2 linked regions of the Pedosphaera parvula Ellin514 genome follow. The main gene of each other region encodes a partner of the protein of the gene in region 2 in a complex. Links are inferred from orthologs where the notes say so. Each region holds a gene or a part of one and is shown on either strand. Other genes may lie near its edges.

What was found.
Region 1: the proteins of hisF (region 2) and hisH are in contact, whole or in part, in a crystal structure (PDB 6RU0), measured with the Thermotoga maritima proteins. The link is inferred for Pedosphaera parvula Ellin514 from one-to-one orthologs. Residues at the interface, in WP_004080486.1 of Thermotoga maritima: Met1, Leu2, Ala3, Arg5, Ser40, Glu41, Asp45, Glu46, Ala70, Glu71, Ile73, Asp74, Ile75, Pro76, Phe77, Asp98, Lys99, Ser122, Gln123, Glu161, Thr195, Leu196, Asn247, Arg249, Glu251; in WP_004080484.1 of Thermotoga maritima: Asn15, Arg18, Arg22, Arg117, Leu118, Pro119, His120, Met121, Gly122, Trp123, Asn124, Asn134, Gly135, Tyr136, Tyr138, Val140, Tyr158, Glu180, Lys181, Ser182, Ser183, Lys184, Ile185.

The regions. Positions count from the first base shown.
Region 1 is NZ_ABOX02000090.1:6,377-9,497, reverse strand. Bases 152-2,951 are described here. They hold hisH (imidazole glycerol phosphate synthase subunit HisH), read right to left. Parts: upstream 1,962-2,951; coding sequence 1,341-1,961; downstream 152-1,340. Other genes in these bases: rlmN (dual-specificity RNA methyltransferase RlmN), read right to left, coding at 2,017-2,951; CFLAV_RS31100 (fused MFS/spermidine synthase), read right to left, coding at 152-1,275. Also shown: more of CFLAV_RS31100, read right to left, coding at 1-151; more of rlmN, read right to left, coding at 2,952-3,121. UniProt on the Escherichia coli protein: IGPS catalyzes the conversion of PRFAR and glutamine to IGP, AICAR and glutamate. The HisH subunit catalyzes the hydrolysis of glutamine to glutamate and ammonia as part of the synthesis of IGP and AICAR.
Region 2 is NZ_ABOX02000034.1:53,853-57,103, forward strand. The notes cover bases 280-3,209. They hold hisF (imidazole glycerol phosphate synthase subunit HisF), read right to left. Parts: upstream 2,167-3,209; coding sequence 1,393-2,166; downstream 280-1,392. Other genes in these bases: hisI (phosphoribosyl-AMP cyclohydrolase), read right to left, coding at 280-668; CFLAV_RS21760 (DMT family protein), read right to left, coding at 1,031-1,396; CFLAV_RS21770 (hypothetical protein), read right to left, coding at 2,331-2,522; CFLAV_RS21775 (ATP-binding protein), read right to left, coding at 2,519-3,209. In the rest of the region: CFLAV_RS21750 (hypothetical protein), read right to left, coding at 1-279; more of hisI, read right to left, coding at 279-279; more of CFLAV_RS21775, read right to left, coding at 3,210-3,251.

The sequences.
Region 1 (3,121 bases), on a different replicon or contig from region 2:
GATGAAGGAAATCACCACCAGAAGCAGTGCTGCCAGGAATACCTGATCATTGTTAAAAACATAATACAACAGAAGCCCCCCGATCACGCTGCCTATCATGCAGCCAGTCGCATTGCATGAAAACAGCTTTCCTGAATGTAATCCCACCTTGGGCAAATCCCGTTTCAACTCATGAAACGCCAGCGGCACAGTGGCTCCAATCAAAGCGACCGGCACCAAAAGCACTGCCAGCAGCGCCAGTAGCACGGCGACTTGATATAACCAGAATCCGGCCATGTTGGATTGAAAGCTGATGCGGATCAGGTGGCCGAAGTAAGGCCATTTATCAAGCGTAACGAACAGCAGCACGAGAGAAAGCGCAAGCGCCATCTGATTATAAAAGAGAAGCGTTCTGGAAAGCCTTTTGAGCCTGCCGACCACATAGCTGCCAATGGCAATGCACAAAACAAATACTGCGACAATGAGTGAGAAAGAATAAGAGGAACTGCCGATGGAAAGATTGGTGATTCGTATCAGGACATTCTCGAGTGTCATCACGTAAAAGCCGCTCAAAAATGCAATCAAATATAGGATTGTTGGCGGAAAACGACCGGAGCTTTCATCATCGGACATCATTTGCTCAAGTTTCCCGGCGTTGTCACCCTGTTCCGGAACCCCGGACTTGATGAGAAAGGAGAGTGCAAAGAAGAACAATGCTGCCGCAAAGTTAAGCAGCGCAGTCCGGTATAGAGTTCCAGAGAGGCCAAGCCTGTAAATCAGAATGTACCCGGCGGCCAGTGTTCCGGCAAACGCCCCCACGGTATTGATGGCGTAAACCGAGGCGTGCACGCGGGTGGCCTCGCTTAATGATTGTGAAAGAGCTCGGGTAAGAAAGGGTATCGTGCCGCCCATGCAAAGTGTCGGCACTCCCATTAACAACACCGCAGAAATGCCTCCTTCAAATATCATGCCAAGTGGCGGTGCAAAGTTCCATGAGCGAGTCCCGGATTCAACTAGCGCAAACAAGGAAGGAAATAGCAATCCCCAAACTCCGATGATGATTTCAAGGTACGCGTAACCACGGAGGGAATACTTAAAACGGACACTGAGTTTGCCGCACAAATAGTAGCCCAGCGATAACCCGCCAAGAAAAACCGCAAGGATAATGGCCGTGGCCATGCTGTCACCGCCAAGCAAACGGCTCAAATAGCGCTGCCAGACAACCTGATAGATAAGCCCTGCCGCACCCGTGGCAAAAACCAATAAATAGGTACAGAACCGGAAAAAGCCATTCATTCAAGCTTAGAGTAAGAAGCCTGCCATTGAAGCCAAGGAATTTCGACGCTGGAAAAGGAGCGGAATCAGTTTGCCGCCAGTTTCACAAAGTTCTTCAGCAGTTGCAATCCTATCTTCTGGCTTTTCTCCGGATGAAACTGCGTCGCGTAAACATTGTCCTTCCAAACCGATGAGGCAAAGGGCTGGCCGTAATCGGTCCGTGTCGCGACGATGGAAGTATCCATTGGTTGCGGGAAAAAGCTGTGCACAAAATAGACATAACTGCCGCTGGCGATTCCCTTGAACAATGGACAGTCCTGCTTCGCGACTTCAATTTGATTCCAGCCAATCTGCGGGATTTTAAGCCCGGGCTTCTCTGCAAAGCGAACCACCTTGCCTTTAAAAATTCCCAATCCGGCCGCGCAACTATTAAATTCCTCGCTCTTCTCAAACAATGCCTGATAGCCCACGCAGATACCCAGGAACGGGCGTCCCGTCTTCATAAACTCCTTCGAAGCCGCCAGCATGTGCTGCTTGTTGAGCGCGTTTACACAATCATCAAAAGCGCCGACGCCCGGCAGCACCACCGCCCGGGCATCCTTCAACTCTTCGGGCTTGCTCACCACTCGCACATCCGCGCCCACTTTCATCAATGCCCGTTGGACGCTGCGCAGGTTACCCGAACCGTAATCAATCAAAGCAATCACACGCCAAGAATAAGTTTAGTGACCGGGAATTTCAACACGCATCCATTCGAGCTGTTTACGAAGCCTTGGCCGCCATCTCGCGTTCCGTCTTCAAGCGCAATTGCCCGCAGGCCGCGTCAATGTCATGTCCCTTCTCCCGACGCAGTGTGGCCACCACCCGTTCCTTCTCCAACGTGGCAAGGAAAGCCTCCTGTGCCGCTTCTGTCGGGCGTTCCCAGGTCAAATCCTCAACCTTGTTGTAGGGAATCAAGTTCACCTTTGCATTCAGTCGATGCGCCAGTTGTGCCAGCGGCTTCACCTGGTCCAAACCATCATTCACACCAGCAATCAAAATGTATTCAAAGGTGATCATGCGGTCTTTTTTCTGCTGATAATATTCGCAGGCGGCCGTCAATTCCTTGAGAGGATATTTTTTATTCACCGGCATGATTTTATTCCGCACCTCATCCGTGGCGCCGTGAAGGGAGATGGCCAGGCGGAACTGCAATGGATCATCCGCCAGCTTGCGAATCTGCGGCGCGAGGCCGCTCGTCGAAATCGTAATTTTTCGCGCTCCGATCCCCCCACCCCAAGGCGCATTCAAAATCCGGAGAGCCTTGAGCAAATTCTCGTAATTGGCCAGCGGCTCACCCATGCCCATGATGACAAGGTTATTGATGAAACGCGTCACTTCTGTCGTTTTCGGCTTGGGATTTGCCTCAGGCGGTTTGGAACCTTTGGCTTCCTCAGCAGCGTTCCACCGTTCGATGGCCAGAATCTGCTCCACAATTTCCTCGACCCGTAAATTGCGTTTCCAACCTTCCAAACCGCTGGCGCAAAATTTGCATCCATAGGCGCAACCGACCTGTGTGGAAACACAGAGTGTATGCCGATCGCTTGCCTCACCATAAAGTGCCGGATTCGCCGGGATCAGCACGCTTTCAATCATAGCCCCGTCATTCAATTTCCAAAGAAACTTCTGCGTCGTATCGCGTGAACCCTGCCGGCGCACCAATTCCAGGGTTTGAAGGGTAAATTCCTTTTGCAATACCTCCCGCAGCCCCTTGGGCAAATTTGTCATCGCATCCCAACTGGCCACGCGATGAACATACAGCCATTCCAAAAGTTGCCCCACACGATAGCCCGGTTGGTTCAATTCCTTAAAGCGGGCTTGCAGCTCT
Region 2 (3,251 bases):
TCGCATCAGCCAGGCTTGTTGGAAATTCCGTGCGGCTACGAGCACGCTGGAGGTGCTAATGACGATGGCGGATAGCGGCCAGGCAGCCAGGGAAAGGCACATGACCAGGTTCAACAACATGCCCCACCTCCAGCCGAGTTTCTTGGCGAGGGGGTTACCTTCGAGCATTAAAGTGGGCGTGGCGACCCAGGTGCTCAGGAAATCCATGGCCCGGGAAAAGGCCAATAAACTGAGCATGATGAAGTAATCCGGGCTGCCAAATGGAACTGTTCCATCCATCACTTCTTGCCGTAAATCTGTTCCGGCGTCTCCAACTGCGGCTCAGTCGTCTTAAAACCGTCGCCACTCTCCTCAACCGAACGGAAGAAGCAGGATTTGTAGCCTTCGTGACAAGCCGCACCGATTTGCTCCACCTGGATCAAGAGCGTGTCGCCATCGCAATCAAATGCGATGTCCTTGACGGTCTGAGTATGGCCGCTGCTTTCGCCTTTCATCCAGAATTTTTGGCGGGAGCGACTCCAAAAGTGGGTCTTGCCAGTCGCGATGGTGGTTTCAATGGAGGCACGGTTCATCCAGGCCATCATGACAACACGGCCAGTGGATTGCTCTTGGATGATGGCAGGAATCAGTCCGTCCGAATTAAACTTTAATTTGTCGTAAAAGCTCATTTGCAGTGATCAAATTAGCATATTTAAACGTTTGTAGGAAAGGACTAACGGGATCAACTGCTGGGCAGATGTATCTTAATGCCGCCACAATCCGGTGGAAAAACACTTGGTTTTGCGAATTGGCGCAACTCCGAAATCCCACCACGGCTAATGCATCACCAATAGAACCCGCCCTGAGCCAAATATTTAAACGAACTGGCCTGACGCAAAATAAACTATAAAATACCCTCATTGAGTTCGGGCAATGAGGGTATTTTAAAAACGGTTGGACCCCGTGTCGAGAGAAATGGTGTGGCGGCAAACTTTCTGAGGGGAGAATGCGTCCACCCGGGGATCAACTCACCCGCGAGCTCTCGGCCCTGTTAGTTTTTCGGGACGACGGCAAAGGCGACGGCAGCCAGGACGCAGATGAAGGCAGCGACGTAGTTCCAGCGAATCCGGTCGCCCAGATATAGCATGGCGAAAACGCAGAAGACACAGAGGGTGATGACTTCCTGGATGATTTTAAGTTGCGGGGCGCTGTAGACCGAATTGCCATAGCGATTTGCCGGCACCTGCAGCACGTATTCAAAGAAAGCGATACCCCAGCTCACAATGATGACTTTCCATAAAGCCGAACCTTTGTGCTTCAAATGACCGTACCAGGCGATGGTCATGAAAACGTTTGAGAAAACCAACAGAACGATGGGAAACCAACGGGATTGTAGAACAGCTGGCGGAAGACTCATAAACGAACGGGAATGTTTTGTTTCGCTAGAAATTGTTTTACGTCGGCGACAGTGTATTCGCCGTAATGAAAAATACTGGCCGCGAGAACGGCATCGGCTTTGCCTTCCAGCAACACCGCGGCCATGTGTTCCAATGAACCAGCACCGCCGCTCGCAACGACTGGCACGCCGACCGACTCGCTGACTCGACTGGTGATGACGAGGTCGAAACCGGCCTTGGTGCCGTCGGCATCGATGCTGTTGAGGACGATCTCACCGGAGCCTAGTGAAACGGCTTTTTTGGCCCATTCGACAGCGTCGAGGCCGGTGGATTTGCGGCCGCCATGCGAAAAAACTTCCCAACGGTCAGGCGCAACTTTCTTAGCGTCGATGGAGACAACGATGCATTGACTGCCAAACTTTTCAGCCCCGGCGCGGATGAGATCGGGATTGGCAAGGGCGGAGGAATTGATGCTGATTTTATCCGCCCCTGCGCGGAGCATGGTATACATGTCATCCACGGTGCGGATGCCGCCCCCGACAGTGAGAGGCATAAAACATTGCTCGGCAGCACGTTCAATGACGCTGACCATGGAAGCACGACCCTGGGCACTGGCGGTGATATCGAAGAAAACCATTTCGTCAGCACCCTGCTCATTATAGCGAAGAGCGAGTTCCACCGGATCGCCAACGTTGCGCAATTCGCCAGCTTCGGCTTTGCCAAATTGGACGCCGCGGGTGACGTGGCCATCATGGACATCGAGACAAGGAATAACGCGTCGGGCGAGCATGATTCTAATTATTACGTTTTAAATTGGTACACTATAATGGGCTGAAGCGGGCTCGTGGCCATATCAGCCGACACGAGGAGAAACATAGCGGGAAAGCGGCTTTGCGCCAAAGAATTTCGGCCTAACCGTTGATTCAGGCGAATAAATGCAGGAGACGAAAGCCTCTACGGCTTTGGTTTTTCCTGTAGGACCAGATCGGAAGGAGGCTCGGGCACGGGAATAATGGCCACCTTGCCATCCCGCCAGACGGCAATGGGGCGACCGGCACGGCGGTGTTCCTCCAAGGCCTGTGCGACAGCGGCTTTGATGCCGCGATCTATTTTTTGCCGCAACTCGATTTTACGTTCCGTAGTCATTCTGTTTGTAACTTTTCGCCTTTGTTGCCCAAGGTGAAGTAAAACGTAGCTCCTTTGTCCACTGCCGCTTCGGCCCAGATTTGGCCGCCATGACGCTGAATGATGCGCTGGACTGTGGCGAGGCCAATACCGTTTCCGGCAAATTCCCTGTCGGAGTGCAGTCGATTAAAGGGTTGAAAGAGTTTTTTGGCATTCACCATATTGAAACCAGCGCCATTGTCGCGCACGTAATAAACGCAAGGCTGGCCTTGTTGTTCTGTCGAGCCGACTTCGATGCAGGGCTGCGCAGTTTTGGAGGTGTATTTCCAGGCGTTGGAAAGGAGATTTTCCAGGGCGGCCTTCAGCAAGCCGCGATCGCCATCGACGATGAGGTCGCACGTAATGTTGACATCCACCTGCCGGGCGGGAAAGGAGGAGAATCCAGCAACGATATCGCGCGCCAATTGGCTTAAATCCACCTGCTCGAGTTTCAACTCGGCGCGAACCACTTGCGACAATCGGAGCAGGTCATCGATCAACTGGCCCATGCAATCACCAGCGTTCCGGATCTTTTGGACCCAGAGATTCTCATCCTTGTCCAGCTTGGCGGTGGACTTTTGAAGCAGGAGACCGGAAAAACCCTGTATGCTGCGCAGAGGTGCGCCGAGGTCGTGGGAAACAGCGTAGGAGAAGGCTTCAAGTTCGTGATTGGCGGCTTCCAACTGGGCCGTGCGGCTTTTGACGCGCTGT